3 regions of the Neobacillus sp. MER 74 genome follow, and region 1 is predicted to be linked to each of the others. Evidence: riboswitches for the same ligand, from Rfam matches in the RefSeq annotation. Region 1 holds a riboswitch; each other region holds the start of a gene.
What was found. A riboswitch is a leader RNA that binds a small molecule or an ion and turns the genes downstream of it on or off. The one in region 1 is predicted to bind glycine.
Positions count from the first base shown of each region.

Region 2: linked by a shared signal. The riboswitch ahead of M3610_RS26230 (amino acid permease) and the one ahead of gcvT (glycine cleavage system aminomethyltransferase GcvT) in region 1 are both predicted to bind glycine.
Region 3: linked by a shared signal. The riboswitch ahead of M3610_RS00655 (amino acid permease) and the one ahead of gcvT (glycine cleavage system aminomethyltransferase GcvT) in region 1 are both predicted to bind glycine.

Region 1 is NZ_JAMAUV010000002.1:292,880-301,173, forward strand. Features, by position in the region: gene gcvPB (aminomethyl-transferring glycine dehydrogenase subunit GcvPB) at 1-457, opposite strand, end outside; gene gcvPA (aminomethyl-transferring glycine dehydrogenase subunit GcvPA) at 450-1,796, opposite strand; gene gcvT (glycine cleavage system aminomethyltransferase GcvT) at 1,815-2,921, opposite strand; glycine riboswitch at 3,094-3,181, opposite strand; gene M3610_RS05840 (DEAD/DEAH box helicase) at 3,356-5,044, shown strand; gene M3610_RS05845 (YqhG family protein) at 5,022-5,813, shown strand; gene comGA (competence type IV pilus ATPase ComGA) at 5,971-7,053, shown strand; gene comGB (competence type IV pilus assembly protein ComGB) at 7,034-8,071, shown strand; gene comGC (competence type IV pilus major pilin ComGC) at 8,093-8,294, shown strand, end outside.
Region 2 is NZ_JAMAUV010000036.1:8,677-16,970, reverse strand. Features, by position in the region: gene M3610_RS26250 (aldolase catalytic domain-containing protein) at 1-788, opposite strand, end outside; gene M3610_RS26245 (FAD-binding oxidoreductase) at 952-2,319, opposite strand; gene M3610_RS26240 (MFS transporter) at 2,596-3,813, opposite strand; gene M3610_RS26235 (hypothetical protein) at 4,064-4,417, opposite strand; gene M3610_RS26230 (amino acid permease) at 4,450-5,826, opposite strand; glycine riboswitch at 5,982-6,061, opposite strand; gene M3610_RS26225 (hypothetical protein) at 6,304-6,564, opposite strand; gene M3610_RS26220 (hypothetical protein) at 6,632-7,120, opposite strand; gene M3610_RS26215 (VCBS repeat-containing protein) at 7,159-7,920, opposite strand; gene M3610_RS26210 (DUF2935 domain-containing protein) at 8,172-8,294, opposite strand, start outside.
Region 3 is NZ_JAMAUV010000001.1:141,230-149,523, reverse strand. Features, by position in the region: gene M3610_RS00685 (RraA family protein) at 1-430, opposite strand, end outside; gene M3610_RS00680 (ECF transporter S component) at 742-1,272, opposite strand; gene M3610_RS00675 (MFS transporter) at 1,429-2,694, shown strand; gene M3610_RS00670 (electron transfer flavoprotein subunit beta/FixA family protein) at 2,925-3,752, shown strand; gene M3610_RS00665 (electron transfer flavoprotein subunit alpha/FixB family protein) at 3,753-4,787, shown strand; gene M3610_RS00660 (GNAT family N-acetyltransferase) at 4,987-6,165, shown strand; glycine riboswitch at 6,342-6,443, shown strand; gene M3610_RS00655 (amino acid permease) at 6,786-8,174, shown strand.

The DNA.
Region 1 (8,294 bases):
CACGGATCATCATTAAACCGGTCCATTCCCCATGTGCTCCAGCTGCTGGCTGCAGAGTCACTTCATCCATCCCGGTAATTTCAATTAAATGCTCCTGCAAATCATATAAAAGTTCAAGTGCACCTTGTACAGAACTTTCATCTTGCAGCGGATGGACATGTGCAAAGCCGTTAAAGCGTGCTACATTTTCATTAATTTTTGGATTATATTTCATTGTACAAGAGCCGAGTGGATAAAATCCTGAATCAACACCATGATTTCTTTTTGATAGTGCCGTGTAGTGGCGCATAATATCAAGTTCTGAAACCTCAGGAAGTTCTGGCTCTTCCGTACGAATATAACCATCAGGAAGAAGTCCATTGAGATCTAGCTCTGGTACATCCATTTCTGGCAGACTATAACCGATGCGGCCTGGTGTGCTAAGTTCAAAAATGAGTGCCTGGTCTTGATTATGCATGGAAATCCCCCAATTCTTTCACTAGAGTATCAATTTCTTCCTTCGAGCGTTGTTCTGTTACAGCAATCAGCATATGGTTAACAAGATCTGGATAATCACGACCCAAATCATAGCCGCCAATAATTCCTTTTTGTAAAAGCTGTTGATTAATTTCTTTGACAGGTTTATTTAATTTTACAACGAATTCGTTGAATGAATGACCATCATATACCACTTCAAAGCCAGCTTCCTTAAATGCATTTTTTGCATAATGAGCCTTTTGTAAGTTGGCAGCCGCCATCTCATGTACACCCTTTTTACCTAAAGCTGTCATTGCCACAGATGCTGCAAGGGCATTTAAAGCTTGGTTGGAACAAATATTTGATGTCGCCTTATCACGACGGATATGCTGTTCACGAGCTTGCAAGGTTAAAACAAACCCACGACGGCCTTGGTCATCTGTCGTCTGTCCAACAAGACGTCCAGGAACTTTTCTCATTAATTTAGTAGTAACTGCGAAATATCCGCAGTGAGGTCCGCCAAATGCTGTTGGAATACCAAACGGCTGGGCATCACCAATCACTATGTCGGCACCAAATTTGCCTGGTGGTGTTAACACCCCAAGGGATAATGGATTGCTTGAAACTACAAACATGGACTTGTTTGCGTGGATAATTTCTTCCAGCTCTTTTAAAGGCTCGATTCGGCCAAAGAAGTTTGGATATTGGACAATAACAGCTGCAACATCCTCATTTACGAGCCCTTTTAATGCTTCTAGATCCGTAACTCCATCTTTCACAGGTACTTCGACCACATTGAGGTACTGACCCTTTGCATATGTTTTAAGAACATCGCGTGCTTCAGGATGTACGGCACTAGAGACTATAATTGTTTTTCTTTTTGTATGGCCCGCACTAAGCATTGCTGCTTCAGCAAGTGCTGTTCCGCCATCATACATAGAGGAATTGGCCACATCCATGCCAGTTAATTCACAAATCATCGTTTGAAATTCAAAGATTGCTTGAAGTTCACCTTGAGATATTTCTGGTTGATATGGTGTATAAGCTGTATAAAATTCTGATCTAGAAATAACATGGTCGACAATAACAGGCATGTAATGGTCATATACACCTGCACCAATAAAAGAAACATTTCTTTTTAGGTCAGCGTTCCTGCTAGCCATATTAAACAGTTCTTTCATTAAGGCTGTTTCAGACTTAGCTGCTTTGATATTGTATTCACCCTTAAATCTTACTTTTTCAGGGATATCGCTAAACAGTTCATCAATAGAGGAAACACCAATTGCCTCGAGCATAGCATTCTTATCTTGTTCAGTCATAGGTAAATAGCGATGTTTCATAAAACTAACTCCCTTCTGTTATTTCTTTTCTCTTTTATAAAAAGGTGTTGGAACGACAGTAGCCTTTAAGCGTTTACCGCGAATCTCCACTTCAACAACGGATTCAAGGCCTGTAAATTCCGAATTAATTAGAGCAAGACCAATATTTTTCTTTAAAGTTCGTGATTGAGTGCCTGTTGTAACCTCACCAATTAACTGATCCCCACTATATACTGGGTATCCATGACGTGGAATCCCACGATCAATCATTTCAATTCCTACCAATTTTCTTGGTAAGCCCTTTTCCTTTTGTTGGATTAATGCTTCTTTCCCAATAAAATCAACTTCCTTGGATAATTTCACGGCAAAGCCAATCCCTGCTTCTAGTGGTGAAATTTCTGCAGAAAGTTCTTGGCCATAAAGTGCTAATACTGCTTCAAAACGCAGTGTATCGCGGGCACCTAATCCAACAGGAATTACTCCGTCTTCCTTACCTGCTGCTAAAATATCTTTCCAAAGATCAACTGCATCCTCTGCATCACAATATACTTCAAAACCGTCTTCACCGGTATATCCTGTTCTTGATACTAAGGATTTTTTCCCATTAAGGATTACTTCTTGCTGGAATTTGAAAAAACCAATCCCACTCAAATCCGTATTCCCAGCGAGCTTTTGCAGTACTTTTTCTGCAAGTGGTCCTTGAAGGGCAAGCTGCGCTGTTTTTTCTGATAAGTTTTCTAAAGTAACATCTCCAGTTACATGGTCTTCAAGCCACTTATAATCTTTTTCAATATTTGATGCATTAACAACTAACAGGTAATGATTGTCCTCAATTTTATATACAAGCAGGTCATCGACAGTACCGCCATTTTCATAACACATGGCCGTGTACTGGGCACCGCCATTTTTAATTTTTGAAATGTCATTTGTCATCATTTTTTGTAAAAAATCCAAGCTATTCTTGCCTTTTACTTCCACTTCACCCATATGGGAAACATCAAATAATCCTGCACGTGTGCGAACAGCTTCATGCTCTTCTTTAATGCTGGAAAATTGAACTGGCAGCTCCCAACCACCGAAATCAATGGTTTTTCCTCCCCATTCCTTATACACATCAAAAAGCGGAGTTCGTTTTAATTCAGACATTCTTAATCCCCCTTCAATCTTTGGCACATACTATTCTTAGGATAACCATAAAAAAGGACAGAAACCTCCCATGTAAAATTAGGAAGGTCTCTGTCCTTGCACCTGAAAGTTTACCTTTAAAGGCTTTCCCCTTTGGTGGCTGTAAATGTCTAATCAGCACTCTCCAGAGCTGCGTCAAACAAGAGTTCTTTTGCCTGAGAGATTCACATTTCTGCTTGCTCCTTCGGCGCTACAAAGGTAGTCTCTCCCCTTGTTATCATTCGCATTATAATATTATCCAAATTGGTCATACTAATTATACTTATAAAATAAATTACTTTATTAAAATATTTAAAACATTCAAGACTATAATCATCCTACCATTAAAATAATACATTGGGCAATAATTTTATTTGAAAGAATAAAGCTGGAAATTGAAAAAAGGAGTTGACACCATGTCGATCGAAATTGAATTTGATTCCTCCTGGAAGGATGATTTTTTACATAGAATCGATAACGATGGTCCATGGGGGAATTGGGAGCTTTTTAAACTAGCAATTGGAGTAGAAAAACATCTCGTTGTTCCTGATTTCAACGGTTTATTGGCACCAAGTCATTTATCTAATTTAACCCCGCTTCCACACCAGCTCGAAACAGCGAAACAAGTAATTGAAAATATGAACGGAAAAGCTATCCTTGCTGATGAAGTTGGGCTCGGAAAAACAATTGAAGCTGGATTAATTCTAAAAGAATATATGATACGCGGATTGGTGAAAAAGGTATTAATCCTTGTCCCTGCTTCTTTAGTTACACAGTGGTCGACCGAGCTAAATAGCAAATTTTTCATTCCTGCTATATCACAAAGAAAAAGCTATGTGTGGGAACAGTGCGATGTCGTCGTATCCTCGATTGATACAGCAAAACGTAATCCACATCGCGACATTATCTACCAACAAGACTATGATCTCATCATCATTGATGAAGCACATAAACTAAAAAATAACAAAACAAAAAACTACGAATTTGTTCAAAATCTGAAAAAGAAATTTTGTTTATTGTTGACGGCAACACCGATTCAGAACCGAGTCGAGGAAATTTTTAATCTGGTTTCGTTATTAAAACCAGGACATTTAGGGAGCGAAACGGCATTCTATGAAAAATACAAGCGTGATGCACGATCCTTAAATGATGATGAACATTTAAAAGAATTAGTAAACAAGGTCATGATTCGGAACAGGCGGGCAGATACAGGAATCGAATGGACAAAACGGCATGTTGAGACGATTCCAATTGAATGTACCCCTGAGGAGAAAGATCTTTACGAGTCAATTACAGACTTAAAAGGCGAAGGGAATTGGGTACAAACTAGTTCATTCTCAGTCATGACGTTGCAGCGTGAGGCATGCAGCAGCAGAGAGGCCGTTTTTTATACATTAAAGAATATGCTGCAAAAAAAGGAAAATCCAACTCCAGCTTTCGAAGAACAAATTCAATATTTAATGAAAAAGGTCGAAGCTGTTCAGAAAAATTCCAAAGCGGAAAAAGCATTAGAGTTAATTCAAAAGGTAAATGATAAAGTGATTATTTTCACAGAATATCGAGCCACTCAAATGTACTTACAATGGTATTTAAAACAGCATGGAATAACATCTGTCCCTTTTCGCGGCGGGTTTAAGCGCGGGAAAAAGGACTGGATGAGAGAATTATTTCAAAAGCATGCACAAGTTCTAATTGCGACAGAAGCGGGCGGCGAAGGAATTAATCTTCAATTTTGCAACCATATAATTAATTTTGATTTGCCATGGAATCCAATGCGGCTAGAACAGCGGATTGGTCGAATTCATCGTCTTGGGCAGGAAAAAGATGTCATGATTTATAACTTTGCAATAAAAAACACGGTCGAGGAGCATATCTTAAAGCTTCTTTATGAAAAAATCCATTTATTCGAAAAAGTAATCGGCGAACTGGACGATATTTTAACAAAGTTGGAATTTGGCAATATTGAAGACCACTTAATAGATATATTCGGACAATCCTCTACTGAAGGGGAAATGCGCATAAAAATGGAAAACTTATCATCAATGATTGAATTTGCAGAATCGATGAAGAAAGGAGATTCCCATGCAGCAGCAGGAAATTCATAACTTTCTATTGACCTATTTTCAGGCTAATGATTGTGAAATTGTGGAGAATGGCCCTGGATATTTAATGGTTCAGTTAACAGTGGAACTTGACAAGGAATTAATGAACCGCCCTTTTTACTGGCATTATTTAGAAAAAACAGGCGGGATTCCAAATCCGATGAGGCTAACCTTTATCACGAATCAAGATGCAGCTCCTGAAAATATAAAAGGGGAAATCATTCATTTTGGTTCTCCTCGTCTACATCAAATTTTTGCTTCAACTAAGAAACTAGCCAGCTATATGCGGCTTTACGAAAATCATCGCCATCAGAACAGGCAGACCCCCTTACTGCCATGGCTATGTATGAATGTTAAAATCTCATATCAATGTGATCGTAAGCGTGATATTTTTAAGTCCATCGGTTTACAACTCATAAACGGAACAATGGTCGAAGATTTCCATGACAGGCTTCTGCAAATACCGTTAACACCAAAAATTCCGGATTATTCCTTTACCTTATCACCATTAGTGAGGCCGCAGAGTGGGATGTCAAGGATAGAAGCGTATCTAACTTCCGTGATTGAGAAAGATGACCACTCCTGGGCTGAAGACGCAAGAAAACGCTGGGAGCAGGATTTACGACTCTTAAACCATTTTTATGAAGATGTCGAAGAAGAAAATGAAAACTTCGAAACGGAAAAACTAGCCCTAAAAGAGCAATACGAACCAAAAATATCCATATCCTTCATCAACGGAGGCCTCTTCTATCTAACCGACAAAGCCATATAAAGGCACAAAATGAGGGTGTCAGGCACCATGTGAAAATTTCACATGGTGCCTGACACCCTTAAAATATTTTGCTGAAAAAATAAAAATATTTTTTGAAAATAAAGAAGGATAAGCAGGAACGCTGTCGAATATTATCAAATGAAAAATATTAAAGGCGGTGGTACCTATTGTTAGCGCGATAGAAATCTTAGCAAATCGAATTATTGCCGATGCGGCAAGGAATCAGGCAACAGATATTCACATTATTCCAAGGAAGAATGACACACTCATTCAACTACGATTAACCAACAAACTCATTCCCCGACTATCCCTTCCTAAAGACGAATGCGACAGATTAATTTCACATTTTAAATTCACAGCCAATATGGATATCGGTGAAAGAAGACGGCCACAAAGCGGAGCATTTTTTTGTGAAATTGGCGGACAATTAATGGGTTTAAGACTATCCACGCTTCCTTCTAATAACAGAGAGAGCCTTGTCATCCGGCTGCTCCCACAGCAAGAACAAATCCCATTTCACCAACTCTCACTATTCCCGTCAATGACACGAAAACTACTCGCCCTTCTCAAACATGCTCATGGACTTATCATTTTCACCGGGCCAACTGGCAGCGGCAAAACAACTACACTTTATTCCCTTTTAAATGAAACAGCCCACCTATTTCACCGCAATGTCATCACGCTTGAGGATCCCATCGAAAAAAACTATGACTCCGTCCTGCAAATACAGGTCAATGAAAAAGCAGGCGTAACATATGCGGCTGGTCTAAAGGCAATTCTGCGGCATGACCCAGACATTATTATGGTCGGTGAAATTCGCGATGCTGAGACGGCAAAAATCGCAGTAAGAGCTGCCTTAACAGGCCATCTTGTCCTCTCCACAATGCATACTCGCGACGCAAAGGGGGCAGTTTATCGCCTGCGAGAGTTTGGTGTGAATTGGTTAGAAGTTGAACAGACACTGATTGCCATTACCGCACAAAGATTGGTGGAACTCTCGTGCCCTTTTTGCGAGGGGGATTGCACACCTATTTGCTATTCCTATAACAGATGGAAACGCGCAAGTGTGTTTGAACTATTATCAGGAAGAAATTTACACGGGGTAATGAAGGCAGCCCAAGGTGATAAAATAAATACGCGTTACCGCACCTTAAAAGATGTAATAAACAAAGGTATTGCCCTTGGTTATATTCAAGAATCTGAATACGAGCGATTGGTGTATGATGATGAATCGTCATAAATGGACAGTGAATGAACAAGCAAATTTCTTGAGAAGAACTGGTGAACTTTTGGCAAGGGGATATCCAATTGCACTTGCAATTGAATCCATAGCATTACAATTACCCTCAAAACGAAAGGAGGAACTTAATGATTGTTTAGAAGAATTGAAAAAAGGTCTACCATTTCATGTTGCACTAAATAATCTTGGCTTCCAAAAAGATTTAGTCGGTTATGTCTATTTTGCCGAACAACATGGCTGCTTTGCGGATGCTCTGCTGGAGGGAAGTGAACTTGCATTACTTAAAGATAAAGATTTACACAAGCTTCTAAAACTGCTTCAGTATCCTGCTTTGCTCATTGTCATTACAGGATTTCTATTTATTTTCGTCGAAAATACATTACTCCCAAGGTTCACAAGTCTTTTTTCGTCCCTTGGTCTAGAAGCAAATTTTTTTATGAATGTCGTTTACGCTTTCGATCGTTATTTTCCAATCGTGATCGGCATGTTGCTTTTTACTCTATCATTGGGAGCAATGTATTATTTGCTGATATTTCGAAAGCTCACCGTCCTAAAACAAAGGGCACATCTAGTTCGCATCCCAATTGTTGGCAGGATCCTCAAATTACTATTCACTCACTACTTTTCCATTCAACTAAGCTTCTTACTTTCCGGTGGATTATCGGTTTCTGAAGCACTACTACTTTTTGAACAGAATCTCAGACATCCTTTTTACAGTCACTTAGCTGCTGCAATTAAAAGTAAGCTAATTACCGGAGAAAGATTAGAGTCAATTTTGGCAACGATGTCATACTTCGAAAAAGAATTTCCGATGATTGTAAAACATGGACAAGAGAATGGAAAGTTGGAGCAGGAACTGCTATTTTTCAGCAAGCACTGTATCACAAACATGGAAGAAATGATTCAAAAACGCTTAGCAACTATTCAACCTATTCTTTACATCATTATTGGATTTCTTGTCGTGTCAATGTATTTAGCTATTCTTTTACCCATGTTTCACCTGCTTGATGGTATTTAAAAAAATTGGAGGTTAGTTAGAATGATAAAAAATGAAAAAGGTTTTACATTAATAGAAATGATGATTGTTATGCTAGTAATCTCAGTACTGTTAATTATTACAATTCCTAACGTTGCAAAACATAATTCAAATATCAACAATAAAGGCTGTGAGGCCTACGTGAAAATGGTTCAGGCTCAAGTTCAAGCATATGAAATGGACAAAAACAAAATCCCCACAATTG
Region 2 (8,294 bases), on a different contig from region 1:
ATTTCAAGCATATGTTTCTCAATAACTCCAAGAACTGGTTTAATCTCATAGCTTGATTTTTGGATGTAGCTAACGAGAAGTTCTGTATTACAGTTACCTGCTGCCCGTCCCATGCCATATACAGACGAATCCAAGTAGGTAACCCCATTTCTAAGTGCAGTTAATGTATTGGCAAAGGCTAACTGCATATTGTTATGTGTATGAATTCCCAGTTGTTTGTTAGGGATCATCTCTTTGAATTTCTTTACTTGATGCTCAATATCTACTGGGTCTAGACTACCAAAAGAATCAACAATATAGACCACATCAACAGGGCTTTGCTTCACCAATTCAAACGCTTTAATCAGCTGTTGTTCAGGTACACTTGATAATGCCATAATGTTAAGGGAAGTTTCATAACCCAAATCATGGAACATCTGGACAAGTTCTAAGCCCTTATCCACTTCACGGATATAGCAAGCCACACGAATCATATCTAGAACACTTTGTTCACGAGGGAGAATATCGTTGGGATCTACACGCCCAATATCTACTAGAGCTGATAGCTTGGTGAACTTTTTCACAGGGATAATTTCCTTCAAGAAGTTATCATCAAGAAATCTCCATGGATTTGGCTCGGTCGCATTAAGAAGTTTAGGAGAATTTTTGTAACCAATCTCCATGTATTCAACACCTGAAGCACTAAGACCTTCATACAAGTCTTGAACAAATTCGACACTAAAGTCCCAATTATTAACTAGCCCTCCATCTCGAATGGTACAGTCTAAAATTTTGCTACTTTGTTCCATAATCGTATTTCCCCCTGTATATTTCACTTTTTCAATATTATTTCACACTTTTATGCTTTTAAGCGCTAAAATTTCTTATTGTGTTTATATCACGGTTTGTCCAACGATGTCAACCTAATTTCCGAAAATTCGTAAAATCTTTGAATATATCAATATATTAGCCCTACTTTGATTTAAACATTTTCCCAGGATTTAATATACCAAGTGGATCAAATTGGTCTTTTATCATTTTCATTAGATGAATAGTACTAGCATGTTCTTTATATAGATAGTCAATTTTTCCAAGTCCAATTCCATGTTCGCCTGTAGCTGTCCCGCCACATTCAATCGCAAATTCTACAATTTTTTGGTTAACAGTATGTGCCATATCTGACTCAACAGGGTCCTTCGGATCAATCATAATTAATGCATGAAAGTTTCCATCTCCTACATGCCCTACGATACCGCCAATCAATCCATACTCTTCAAGTAACGAACTTGCATGAGAAATGGCATCCGGAAGCTTAGATAATGGTACACACACGTCCGTACTCATATTTTTCTTCGCTGGATAACCATGTTTAAAGGCATATGCAAGGGTATGACGTGCCTCCCACAACTTCGCTTTTTTCAGAGAGTCTGTTTCGTATTCAAATTGAGAACAACCTTCTAAGTCTGCTAATTCTTTCGCAAATTTAACATCGGCCTTTATCCCTTCTTCATTTCCGTGGAACTCCATAAATAGAGTTGGCTGCTCAGGGTATATAGTTTCGTTATGTATATTTACTTGTTTCATAGAACGAGCATCTACAAGTTCAATACGGGCTATGGGGATGCCTGATGAGACCATAGCATTCGCGGCCTTAATCGCATGATCGACAGAAGGAAAGACAGCTCTGCAAGCAAGTGTCGCTTCCGGAATTCCAAAAACTTTTAAAGTGATTTCAGTAAAAACTCCTAATGTTCCTTCTGAGCCAACAAATAAAGGTGTTAAATTATATCCTGAAGAAGATTTTGCCGCTAACCCGCCTAGGTTTACTATTTCCCCATTTGCTAAAACTACTTCAAGTCCTCTAACTACATCTTTCATGGCACCATATTTAACAGTGGTTGTACCTGAGGCATTCGTACTCGTCATCCCGCCAATCGTCGCGTCTGCACCAGGGTCAACTGGAAAGAAGAGACCATACTTTTTAAGTGCCTTATTTAATTGTTTTCGAGTCACACCTGGTTGTACCTTAATAAGAAGGTCCTTTTCCCTAACTTCAATGATATGATTCATGAATTGAAAATCCATTGAGATTCCGCCTGAAACGGGGATTGGATGTCCTTCTAGGCTGGAACCTGCCCCAAAAGGGACAACTGGTATTTTATACTTATATGCTATTTTCATAATTTCTGAAATCTCTATTTTACTTTTAGGGAAAACCACGATATCTGGTTTTACAGGTTGATGATACGATTCATCCTTGCTATGATGTTCTAAAATGGTAGGATTTTCACTTATTTGTTCATCAGGCAGAAGGTCTCTCAGAGCTTTTTTCCATTCCAAAGATTATACATCCTCTCATCGTAAGTAATTATTAATTCATTATTACTCTATTATTATCTTTTTACAAATAATTCACACAATTCTCCGCAATGTTTTTCTATTATCCAAATAGATTATGAAAAAACAGTGTTATTTTATCTTATGTTTGCTGGTCTAATTGTTTGGAGGCGACCAACTAATATAAAGGTAAATGTTAACGAATAATTTGCTATTAGACTAGTTGAAAAAGGCATTGGATTTTAAAATCCCAATGCCTGAATGTTTCCTTCTTTCATTTTAAACTGCTTTAGATAAGCTAATGTCTTGTACTTCAGTAGTTTTTCCTTTTTTCAAGCTAATCATTGCGATAAAGGAGATACAGTAGAGTAGTGCGAGATATCCCATTGCTGCCGTAACATTAGCATGCTGCAAGATATATCCTACTAATATTGGAGATAATCCTCCTAATGCTCGTCCAAAGTTAAAGATTGTGTTGGTTGCTGTGCTTCGAATTTCTACTGAATAGAAACTGCTTATTAATGCCCCATAACCCGCAAACATACCATTCGAGAAGAACCCGACGATTGCACCCCCGATTAATAGACCAGCACTCCCTGACGCATAGGCATATAAAAAGACAGCGACCGCTGATGCGAATAAGAAGACTCCATATGAGCGTTTCATCCCAAAGCGATCGATAAAGTGTCCAAAGGTTAACATTCCTGCAATCATACCAGCCGCAGTGCTAATCGTCCAAAGGGCAGAGTTTGAAACCGACAAACCTTGGGATTGTTGCAGCATAGATGGAAGCCAAATCATCAAACCATTATATCCAGCAATTTGGACAGTTGCCATGATCGCTAGAGCAATCGTTGTTACTGAGGTTCTTGGCGTCGCAAACAATTGCTTTAATTTCCATTCTCTGGGTACAAGTTGTTTTTTATTCTGGGTTTTCAACCATTCAGGTGATTCATCCAATTTCTTTCTGACGATAAAGGCGAAGATAACCGGAACCAATCCGGTGAAAAACAATCCCCTCCAGCCCCATGAAGGAAGGATGATTGCACTAAGAAGAGCAGCAAGAATCACACCGTATTGAGCACCAACGCTGACATAAGAAGAAGCTCGTCCTTGTTTATTTTTTGGCCACGCTTCCGCTACAAGCGCCATACCGATCCCGTATTCCCCTCCTGCACCTAAGCCGGCAATAAATCGAAAGATGTAAACTTGTTCAATATTTTCGGCTAAGCCGGTTAATGCGGTACCGATAGCAAATAGTAGAATTGTGTAAGTAAAGATTTTAACTCTCCCAAATTTATCTGCTAATATACCGAAAATGACTCCCCCAGCTAGCATTCCTAGATTTGTAATAGAAGAAATGAGACCGCCTGCCACCATGTCAATATGAAACTGAGCAATAATCATTGACATGGCAAAGGAGATAAACATGATATCCATGCCCTCTAATGTTAACCCTGCAACTGATGCGACTACTGTTTTTCTGCGATAATCCATTTCTGTCGTTCTCCTTTCAAGCCTCTCTGGACTATGATTAAAAGATAGTTGGCAAAAATAAAATGCCCTTTCATCCAAAGGACAAAAGGGCATTCATATACGTAACAAAGTATATATGAATTTTACTTTCGCCTTTTTGGCCTCTCTGGACCAATTTAAAGGAATTTAATTTCATCTAATAGTATCACGATAATTTTCATGTGACAATAAGAAATAACTAGTATTTTCTTTTGGAAAGAAGGTCATCACATTATTCACTTCTATTAAATGATTCACTAAGATTCTTTAACGTGTAAAGTCTGCCAGTTAACAGAAATAATTCATCGTAACTATTTTTTACGTATTCCTCAATAATTTTGAGCCCTTCTTTAAATTGATCCACTAAATAATACGTATACTTTTCATCCCAATCAAACTTATTAATTCTAAACAATTCATCTGAAAGGATCTGAAACTTATACTCTTCAATAAGAAGTTTTATTTGAAACAATTTGTCTGGTGCAAACCTGTTGCTGTTTTTATTGATATGACTTTTTTGAACATATGTTATAAACCCATTGATATTTTCAGCAAGCAAATTCGCCTTTTGCATCTCAAACTTCATAACGCACACTCCTCACTATCGAAAAAACATTATTATGAAGAGTGTATGTTTTGAGACATCAGTCTGACACCCTTTTTCTTTTTTAATGAATATAAAATGAATAAAAGAATGAACCAAACAGGTGTTAATAATAAAGCGGTACGAGTTGCTTCGGCAAATAGCATAATAATAAGAATGAGTGCAAATAACGTTAGGACGACATAATTGATAAACGGTGTGAACGGTGCTTTAAAAATCGACTTTTCATGTAAATCAGGACGTGATTTCCGGTAGCGCAAATGACAAATTAATATGATGCTCCAAACCCAAATAAAACAAATCGCACTGATCGTTGTCACGATACCAAAGGCTTGTTCTGGAATCAGTTTACTTAAAAGAGCACCGGCTGATAGAACAAGAGTGGAAATAAATAATGCGTTACTTGGTACATGGTTTTTATTTAATTTAGCAAATTTAGCAGGTCCCTGTTTATGACCACTTAAATTAAACAATATTCGGCTGGTTGAAAATAATCCGCTGTTACACGCTGAAGCAGCTGATGTCAAGACAACAAAATTAATAATTCCTGCTGCAATTGGAATACCTACTAAGCTAAACGTCTTAACAAATGGACTATTAGCTGCATTCAGTTCTGTCCAAGGATTGATACATAAAAGAATGAAAAGGGCTCCCACATAGAAAAATAGAATTCGCAACGGGATTTTATTAATGGCAGATGGAATATTTTTTCGAGGATTAGATGTTTCCGCTGCGGAGACACCCACTAATTCAACACCTACAAATGCAAAAACAACCATTTGAAAAGACAAAAAGAAACCTGATATCCCATTTGGAAAAAGACCACCGTGTCCCCAGAGATTCTTGATTGAAACTGTTCCCGAATCGGTTTGAAATCCAATAACCAATAAAATGATTCCTATTACGATTAAAGCTAGAATGGTAATTACTTTGATGATTGCAAACCAAAACTCTAACTCTCCAAATAGCTTTACGGTTAGTAAATTTAATCCCAATAATACAATTAAGCAGATTAAAGCAGGTATCCATTGCGGAATATCGAACCAATATTGCACATATACCCCCACAGCAATAATATCAGCCATGGCGGTCATGATCCAACAAAACCAATACGTCCATCCTGTCACATAACCAGCCCACGGTCCAATGTACTCTTCCGCAAAATCCGTGAATGATTGATAGCCCGCATTCGATAATAGCAGTTCCCCAAGTGCCCTCATCACAAAAAAACAAGCAATACCAACGATTAAATAAGCAAATATGATAGATGGACCTGCTAACTGGATCGCTCTTCCTGAACCAAGAAATAAACCTGTACCAATCGTACCGCCAATCGCAATGAGTTGTACATGACGATCTTTTAAATCTCGTTTTAATTCTTGCTGTGCCATTTTCATTTCCTCCTTATTTTTGTAAAGTTCATGTTGTGAATTGATGAGCAAAAGGTTAAAAACCATAAAAAAAGAGACTGGATCAGCTCCAATCTCATGGTCATAAGAATAACAAATAATATTTATCACTCTTTTATCAGAATAACAAATAAAATACGTACTCTTCTGTCCTTTTGCCTGAGATTGTGAACCCTTCGGCGCCGCAGATTTCTGCGGTCTCTCCAGAAGCTGCTCCTGCTATAGTTTGACCCATAGCAATCATAGCTTGCTTATTATTTAATTTTGAATAGAAGAACCAAAGGTTCAAAATCCCCACTAAAAATTATTCAACCATCATCAAGTCTTAAGATTTACATTATTGTTAAATAATTTTTAATTTTAGTAGTATTCAATCACTTTGTCAATACATATTTTCGGGGCCCAGATTGGAGAACAAAAAATAAACCCACCTCATTCGTGAAGGGGTTCATTTTTTTCTTAATCTCCTAGGACCAAAAAATATTGAATATGATTGGCTGAGATGGGAGTGACCGCCATAATGCGATAACCGATACTTAGTAATTGTGACAAAGTTTCTGCACAATTTTGCCGTGGCGGCTCAATTGGAGCATGGTAACTTTTATAAAGATTTAAGAATTGATTATGGTTTGTACAATGGAGCAAGATCACATGTCTACCAGTCCATGCTTGACCAATCATTGTTTGTGGTTGACCTTGAATTTCCCTTTTATTTCTCATAATGTACACCCTCGTGGATTGATACTATAGATTTTGGAAAAAACCTTGTACAATGTTCTTACCATTCCTAACACAAAACGATAATTCTATAAGGTGTGATTTGGGCGGGGATACTTTTGGTGGCTGGTCCATAAATGACAATAAGATTCCTGTTCGCGGGGTTTCTTGTAAAGGGTTGCCCATTTGTTAAAAGTATTTGGGTATATGGAGATATATTTAATCGTAACCGTCCATCACTACTCTCTAATTCACTATTAAAGTAATCAACTTTTACATTCTGATATGGGCTATCTTTAACCATGACAAGCGCTGGATATTGTGGAGGGTAAATAAGAATAGCAGGTGCATTTCCGTCATAATAACCAGTCACGCGATCTCCTATAGCCACAATTGCATGGTCAACAAAATAAGTCGTTGATGACACCACGAAATTCACAATTGCTCCCGTGCCGTTTTCTACAGATATTAATTTATTACAGCCTTCTCCTGTACCATTTTGACCTACAAGGTCAGTAATCATGGTGACAGTTCCATGAAACGAAAAAAATTTAGTCATCCATTTACCTCCTAGCTGATAAAAAATGCAGCTCGACACTAGTACGTACTGCTTAACTTTGTTCCAAAAATCTCTGTTGCCAATGATGTGGATATAAATTGAGTTCCATTCCATGTTAAAAGGTTTTCGACATAACCTAATGTATCCGCATTAGATGTACCAATAATCCGTTGAAGAACGAGTAAATCATAATTTATTCCTTTTCCATTTGTAACAATGGGATATAACGCAGTTGCTGCAAGAACCTCGCCCTGAACTGGCTGTTTTAATTTTCCATTTTCATCATAGAGCTCAGATAGATAATCATAACCTTTGTAACTAATGTCTAGGGTGAAAAGCAAATCTAACGAAGGGCTTCCTACAGTCACTTTATAAAAATCCTCATAATTGACTTTGAATCTATAACTTTTATTATATTTTTCAACATCAAACAATAGCATAGGGATATTATTTCTATAGGAGTAAATATAGAAAATACCGTATCCTCCGCTTCCCCCCGTTTCAATACTTACCAAAATATCCAATATATTATCATTAGAAAAATCCCCGAGAAAAAGCTGAGCATTATATCCAGTATTATTTTGAAGATTAATAGATGAAATCCGTTTCGAACGCCCGTCTTGAATGACGAGTGTAATTTGATCAGCAAAGACTTCAGTTTCACCGTTTTTTCTTCCATATAAATAGACGTAATCTGCTATACCGTCACCTGTAACATCACCTTTCCTCATGTCAAGCAACATAAAGTTTCCAGGATAAGTATCATTAACAAAGGTTTGTTCTTGAAATTGCCTGTACAAATAGATCCCCCCTTCAAACATTTGTATGACTTGATTTACCATATGCAGGTAAATGCCTAGATGACACCGTTTTTAGGTCCGGAAGGAGTTTTACTGAAAAATAAATACACTTATACGAAAGTACAAGTTGATAGGTAAATAACTATTGAATAACTTACGACAAATCCAATCGTTTACTTGCTTTTAATAAGGCAACAGAAACTCAAAAGAGAGCGGATACTTTCCCCCTCTCTATTATTGATGCTTAGTTTTCATTCTTTTAGTCTAGGTTTAGCAGGATCACAGTTGGGTGGATCAAGTTTTGTCGATTCTGCTAACTTCATTAGATAATAACATTCTTCACGATACATATGATCCGCCATTAAGGGGGCAAA
Region 3 (8,294 bases), on a different contig from region 1:
TTCCACCGCAAGAAATCGGCACGTTTACTTCTCCCCAACCACCCTTAGCACTGGATGCAACAGTCGTACCTTTGCAGAAGACTGGAAAATTAAGCTTTTTTACACCAAGGATGTCACGAATAACCCCATCGGTTACGATCCCTGCAATTCCTAATGTTTGTGAAAGTCCAAGGATAAAATCCCCTGCAATGGTACGATAGCTATCACCTTTGGCATCCACTACGAGAATATCTCCTGGCTTGGCTTCACGAATCGCACGTAACACGCATTGATTATCACCAACAGGCATTTTTACAGTATAGGCACGACCTGCTATTCTGTATTCCTCTTTTAATGGTTTAATTAATGGATCCATGTTATTTAATCCTTGCATTGTGTCAGAAATGCATGTGGTTGGAATCCCTTGAAATGCTGAAACAAACTCGCTCATTGAGTTGCCCTCCTTTAATATTGTAATAGAAAGTTATTCTATACTACTAAAAACATTGGACTTTAAATAATAGTAAAAAATAATGGATGAATAAAACCAAAAGGAATCTGAAAAAGGGGTGTAAAATTTCATGTCACCATTAATCCTATTCAATTAGATAGGTAATTATGAGAGAGTTTACATTTTTGAAGATAGGGGAGGGGAGACAAAGGTCTAAGATGAAATGGATTTACGTAAACCTATTAAAAAAAGAGAGGAAATATCCTCTCTCCATGAATAAACTAAAAATAGACTCTGCACTTTATATTAAGTTATCTGAAGACTCTACTCTTTAAGCGTTCTGCTAAAGGTACTACAATGATGCCTGCTATTACGACCTGCATGATGTTACCAGGGATGGAGCCGAATGGCTGTATCCAATTGCTATAAAGGATCACTTCTGCAAAATAATAGCCAACAACCTTAATTATTAATGCGGTGGCAATTGCTAGAGTGTTAACAAACATTTTATTGCCAGGTACTTTTTCGGAAATAAGTCCGACTACAAAGCCCATTGCACCTACGATGATAAATGTGAATGGGGACCAAATAGCCCAGCCTGAGATTAGATCGAAGAACCCCATACCGAAAGCTCCAGCTATGGCTCCTGTTTTCTTGCCGTAAACCAGGGCAGCAATAAAAAGTGGAACGTTGCCCAGATGGATAAGCCCTCCGTTACCCATAATTGGGAGCTTAATGTTAATGAACATCGTAGCTAAAAGAGTTAGGGCAATGAATAATGCATTGATGACAATGACTTTTGTCTTAGATGTTGTTTTTGGTGGTGAGAATGTGGATTCCATATGTTAACCCCTTCTTTTTTAAAAAATAATATCATACAAATAATATTTAATAAATGGAATTTTGAAACATTTATTAGATTTTAAGGTAATTTTCCACATCTACCGTTAAAGAAAATCCATATAAATAGGAGTAAAAGAAAATAGGAGTAGAAATCATTGGACAAACAAAATAGCAGATTTAGATGGATTGTATTTGCTTCTGTCATGTTTACTTATTTATTGATGGCGAGCCAACGAACTGCACCGGGGTTGATTACAGAACAAGTGATGAAGGATTTTAATGTAACTGCTACAACGATTGGTTTACTTACAAGTATACAATTTTTTGTATACACAGGATTGCAAATCCCAATGGGTATTTTGGCAGATCGGTATGGACCCAATTTTTTCCTCGTGATAGGTGCCATACTTACTGGCATAGGTACAATCATGTATAGTCTTGGTACCGATGAAATTGTCCTGTTTTTGGCCAGAATACTGACGGGGACGGGGGATGCGACCATTTGGGTAAATATGGTGTTAATTTTGGGTCAATGGTTTAAAGTAAAGGAATTTGTTCGATTAATTGGTTTGGCGGGAATGACGGGAAGTCTAGGTTTCCTTTTTGCAACAGTCCCGTTCTCCATATTAATTAACTTACTTGGTTGGAGGGGGGCATTTTTTTCAGCTGGACTGCTTTTATGTCTGTGTGGAATCCTTCTTTATTTTGTTCTTATAAAAAAACCAAAACAAATCTTTCTTACCAAATCGGCCGCTGTTAAAAAAGTGATACCACGTGAAAAAACGTTTACGATACTACGAAGAATATTCTCGAATCGACAAGCGTGGGCTTTATTTTTTTGTCACTTTGGGATTGTAGGTGCATATGTGGGATTTATCGGTTCGTGGGCAGTGCCTTATGGGATGGATGTCTATGGAATGACTCGTTCATATGCAAGTCAACTTATTATGATTGGACTGATTGGAGCACTTATTGGTGCTCCTCTAACTAGTTGGATTTCAAGTCGATTAGACACAATTAAACGACCTTATGTTATTGTTCATACTATGATTTTATTGAGTTGGTCCTTCTTTCTTTTATTTAAGGGGAATCCACCCTTTTCCGTGCTCGTTCTGCTTTTCTTTATCATTGGCTTTGGTTACGGGGCAAGTGCCTTAACTTTTGCTGTCGTTCGCCAATCTTTTCCGATGATAGAATCCGGCATTGTATCGGGGTTTGCGAATACAGGCGGATTTCTAAGTGCGGTATTGCTGCCAAGCATTTTTGGATATATTTTGGATCATTTTCTGACAGCTTCAGGTAGTGTGGGTAATGGATACTACTACGGTTTCATTACTCCAGTTATCTTCTCTATGATTGGTGTGATAGGCGTGATTTGTATTAAGGAAAAGCGCCAGATGAAAAACATGACTCAAAATTAATAAGAGTCGTGTTTTTTTATTCTATATTTGGCTAACAAACAAGAGTTCAAAACTTCTGTCATTTGCAACATTTACATAGATATTGTTAGAAAGTTCGAATGTATGGACATCTCTTCTAATAAAGTAAATGTAACGGGAGTAAAAAGGCTTCTTAACCAGAGAACAGCCGGCTAGTTTTATATTATTTTAACTAATGTAACTAAGTGTTTTTAATAAAGGGGAGGGGTTAAATGCTGCATATTGTAGCCTGTATCAAGCAAGTGCCTGACACCAAAATTATTAAGATGAATCCAAAAACAAACACGATGGACCGCAGGACAGCGCCCGCGATCTTGAATCCGTATGATGCTCATGCTGTTGAAGAGGCGGTTCGTCTAAAGAATAGGTATGGAGGAATCGTATCTGTTGTAACAATGGGGCCGCCTCCAGCGGTTACCGCTATTAAAAAGTGTATTGAGATAGGTGCCGATGAGGGATATTTAATCACGGACCGCCGGTTTGCAGGTGCGGATACATTGGCAACGAGCTATGCCGTAACAAAAGCGATTGAAAAAATTGCAAAAACGAAACCCGTTGATTTAATCATTTGCGGGAAAATGTCCATCGATGGAGATACCGGGCAAGTCGGACCCGGAATTGCTCGACGTCTTGATATTCCACCCCTTACGTCTGTGAATAAAGTAGCGGAAGTAAATCAAGAGGAAGGATATGCTATTGTTCATCGCAAGTTTGAGGAAGGATATGAAGTCGTAAGGTCCACATTGCCATGTCTGTTTTCTGTTGAAAAAACAATTAATGAAGTACCCTATTCTCCGCTGCCAAACATGCTGAAAGCAGCCAGATATAATCCTCACATCTGGTCTGTCGATGACTTGGAAGAGGTAGATATTAAACAGCTTGGATTGAAGGGATCTCCAACGATTGTTTCCAAAGTATGGGCTCCGCAGAAACCGGCAGGGGGTACGTTCCTTGAAGGTAGCCCATCTGCACAAGTTGAGCAATTGCTCTCTGTCCTGCTAGAAAAGAAAGAGTTGTTTGAAACAAAGGAGGGAGTGTAATTGGATTTCAAAGATTACAAAGGTGTTTGGGTATTTATTGAACAAAAGGATGGTGTAGTTGCTTCCGTATCCCTAGAACTACTGGGTGCCGGTAGGAAGTTGGCAGACAAGCGGGGAGTGGAATTGGCCGGTATTCTAATCGGGGAAAATGTTAAACAATTAACAAAGACCATTTTTGAATATGGAGCCGATACCGTGTATGTATATGATCAACCTATCTTTAAACATTACCGGACTGAAACTTTCATGAAGGCGCTGCTGGAGTGTGCTGACAAATATAAACCAGAAATTATTCTCTACGGGGCCACCTCAACAGGAAAAGACCTGGCAAGTGCTGTTGCCACCGATCTTCCGACAGGTTTGACAGCGGATACAACGGAACTTGATGTGGAAGAGGAAACCGGTTTACTACTGGCGAGCAGACCGGCTTTTGGCGGAAATATAATGGCGACTATTTTATGTAAAAAATACCGGCCGCAAATGGCGACAGTACGCGCTAAAGTCATGAAGGCACTGGACCCGGTGCCGGGGAGAAGCGGCAAGATTGTTGAGGAAACTATACCCCTGAAGGAAGAAGATATTCGGACAAAGGTCTTGGAAATTGTAAAGGAAACAGTAAAGAAAGTTCGAATCGACGAAGCGGACATTATTGTTGCAGGTGGGAAAGGATTAGGGAGCTTCGAAGGATTTCAGATCATCCACCAATTGGCTGAAACGCTTGGAGGAGCGGTTGGTGCAAGCAGAGATGTAGTAGAAGCGGGTTGGATCGACCATGCTCATCAAGTGGGGCAAACCGGTGTAACGGTAACACCAAAAATATATTTTGCAATTGGAATCTCCGGAGCAATTCAACATATTGTGGGAATGAAAAACTCCGGGTTAATTATTGCCATAAATAAGGACAAAGAGGCTCCCATTTTTCAGAATTGCCATTATGGAATTGTGGGCGATGCCTTCGAAATCGTTCCTATTCTAATCGAGCAGTTTAAAAATGCTTTAACTAGAGAAAAGGTAAGCCAAACCAGAGAAGTTTAATCCAATGATGTCAGGGCAGCCTCGTGTGCTTGTTGGGAAACCCAATGAAGCAAACGAGGCTTTTTTAGAAGAAATTGATTTTTATAGTTGAAGTAAAGATCGTATCTGATTTCCAAATATTGTTGGAAAAATAAGCATATTGTTTTATCATTAAAATCATAAATATACTAACGTCGAGGAATGAAGGGGATTGTGTTAAATGCAGGTTAGAGAAATTATCGAGAATGAATATTTAGAAGCAATGAAACTATCAATGTATGCTTTTCAATATAAGATCCCGGAAGTTGATATACCGGCTAGAAAAGAATCAATAAAAAGTCATACTATTCTAGGAATATGGGACGATGAGAACATACTGGCTGCCAAACTTCATATTATTCCACTCACCATATTCATGGGGGATGCTGAATGGAAAATGGGTGGGGTTGCAGGAGTTGCTACATACCCTGAATTTAGAAGAAACGGTTATGTAAACGCACTTATTATCGAGTCCTTAAAGCATATGCGAAACAATAATCAGATTGTATCGCTGTTACACCCATTTGATATCTCTTTTTACCGGAAATATGGTTGGGAGGTTTTAAGTGAACAGAAGAAATTAACGTTTGAAAAAGTAAACCTTAAGTTCCTTGAAACGCAGACAGGTTTTATAAAGAGATATTCCAAAGAGTCCCATAATGAGGAGATTGAAATGATTTACCAGCAATTTTCCACGCAACATACCGGAATGTTAAAACGCGATACAAATTGGTGGAAAAAACACGTTTATAATGAGGATTCGCAGCTTGCTGTATATTACCATTCCTCGAACGAGGCAAAGGGCTATCTTCTGTACCAGGTGAAGGATAGAAAAATGGAGGTGGAGGAGCTGGTTGCTCTTGACCACGATGCGAGAAAAGGGCTATGGAATTTTATCTGCCAGCATGACTCCATGGTTGAAACAGTTACTATGACTCTTGCAACTCACGATCCATTTCCTTATTTTCTGCCCCAGCCAAAGGTGAAAAATGAGTTAGCTCTCTATTTTATGGCAAGGGTTATCGACGCTGAAGCATGTTTACTGAAATTTCCGTTCCTACAAGAAAATGAGCCACTGTTCCTCCATCTTGAAGATACACATGCACCATGGAATAATGGGAGTTATCTGCTAGGAAAGGGAGAAATCAGGGTGTTTAAAGATAAAACGGGAAGTCAGTGTGTTCATCCTCCCAAAAAAGGGATTCAATTAAGTATTAATTCTCTTTCAGCGATTCTATTCGGGTACAAGAGACCGATGGACCTTTTTGAAATGGGATATTTGAAAGGTTCCAAGACTGAGATTGATCTATTCGAAAAAAAGATTCCAGCGATGAAATCGTCATTTTTTGATTTCTTTTAACTTAACGCCAATAAAAATATTCATTCAGGCCCTACCTTTTGTTAGGGCTATTTTTTGTTATTCAAAAAAAGAAAATTCTAAATTTTATTTATTATTTGATTGACAATGGAATATGTCTATGAGAATATAGCGTTGTGAATACGCTTTCAATTTTTAGATAATTTAATAGTTTACGATTGATTGTATTGGGAGAGAGTGACGAATGTCGCCGCCGACGGAGCAAGTTCCATAAAATCCTTGGAATTAATCTCTCAGGTAAAAAGAACCATTACATGACGTAGCTCTGGAGAGTGCATATTTCTGTATATGCCACCAAAGGGGATCCGCTTTTATGCGGAACAAACTTTCAGGTAAAAGGACAGAGAAGGTGAAACATTGCCTTCTTCTGTCCTTTTTTTGTTGCAAAAATTAACAAAATAATTATTAATCACTACTAAACCCTACATTAGCAATAGCCATATAAAGTGAAGATCATCAAAAACACTTCTTAAATGGCTTTTTTATAACTTTTTTTCTACTGATTAAGGAATTAACTCATTTTTAAAATAAGGAGGATAAAGAATTTTAATCGGATGGGACTGACCTTTTTCAAAATAAAAAAGTAGAGGGTGGGAATTCATATGCAGGAACAGAAATTGGATAGAGGCCTAAAAAATAGGCACGTACAATTAATCGCTATTGGTGGAGCAATCGGAACAGGATTATTTCTAGGTGCCGGAAAATCTATACATTTAGCTGGTCCATCAATATTATTTGCTTACTTAATTACAGGTGTAATTTGCTTTTTGATCATGCGGGCACTTGGGGAACTGCTCTTAACCAATTTGAACTATCATTCTTTTGTTGACTTTGTAAGAGACTATTTAGGTAATATGGCAGCTTTTATCACAGGATGGACCTACTGGTTTTGCTGGATATCAATTGCAATGGCAGACTTAACAGCAGTTGGTCTTTATACCCAATATTGGTTTCCTTCTGTACCACAGTGGATGCCAGGATTAATTGCGCTTGTCATCTTGCTAGTTATGAACCTCGCTACTGTCAAACTTTTCGGCGAAATGGAATTCTGGTTCGCATTAATTAAAGTCATCGCGATACTGGCACTCATTGTCATCGGTGTGTTCATGATTATTAAAGGCTTTTCTACCAATGCAGGAGCATCCAGTTTCACGAATTTATGGAGCCATGACGGCTGGTTTCCAAATGGCATAAATGGGTTTATTCTCTCATTCCAGATGGTTGTGTTTGCGTTTGTTGGCATAGAACTAGTAGGACTTACAGCAGGTGAAACCGAAAACCCAGAAAAAGTAATACCAAAGGCCATCAATAATATTCCTATTCGAGTTTTAATTTTCTACGTTGGAGCCCTTATTGTCATCATGAGTATTTATCCATGGAACGCGATAAATCCTGCGAAAAGCCCATTTGTTCAAGTCTTCGTGGCGGTTGGAATCGCTGCAGCTGCTGGTATTGTCAATTTTGTCGTTCTAACTTCCGCGGCTTCGGCATGTAACAGTGCCATCTTTAGTACAAGCCGGATGGTATACTCACTTGCCAGAGATAAAAATGCACCTGTACCATTTACAAAACTTACTTCCCGTAAAGTACCTTCAAATGCATTGCTCTTTTCAACTGTGGTCATTTTAATTGCCGTTGTGTTGAACTATGTTATGCCAGAAGGAGTATTTACCCTAATAACAAGTATTTCTACCGTATGTTTCATCTTTATTTGGGGTATTACAATTATCAGCCATTTGAAATACCGAAAAACAAGACCAGATCTAGCAAAAATAAACAAATTTAAATTGCCGCTTTATCCATTTTCTAATTACTTGATCCTAGCTTTTCTAGCATTTGTTCTGGTTGTGCTTGCACTTGCAGAAGATACTCGCGTTGCCTTGTTTGTAACTCCAGTTTGGTTTATTTTACTAATTGCCATCTATAAGATGCGGAATATGAAGGCAAACTATGCAGATCAAGTCAATCAGGAAAAGATAGCAGAAAATTAATACCTAACTCAAAAATGTCTTATGATCCATTTTTGATACCGTTTTCAAAAAAAGCTTGACTTGGTTTCCAGTAACAATTATTCTGAAAATAATAAAAAAATAGAGCGGATGACGGTTGTG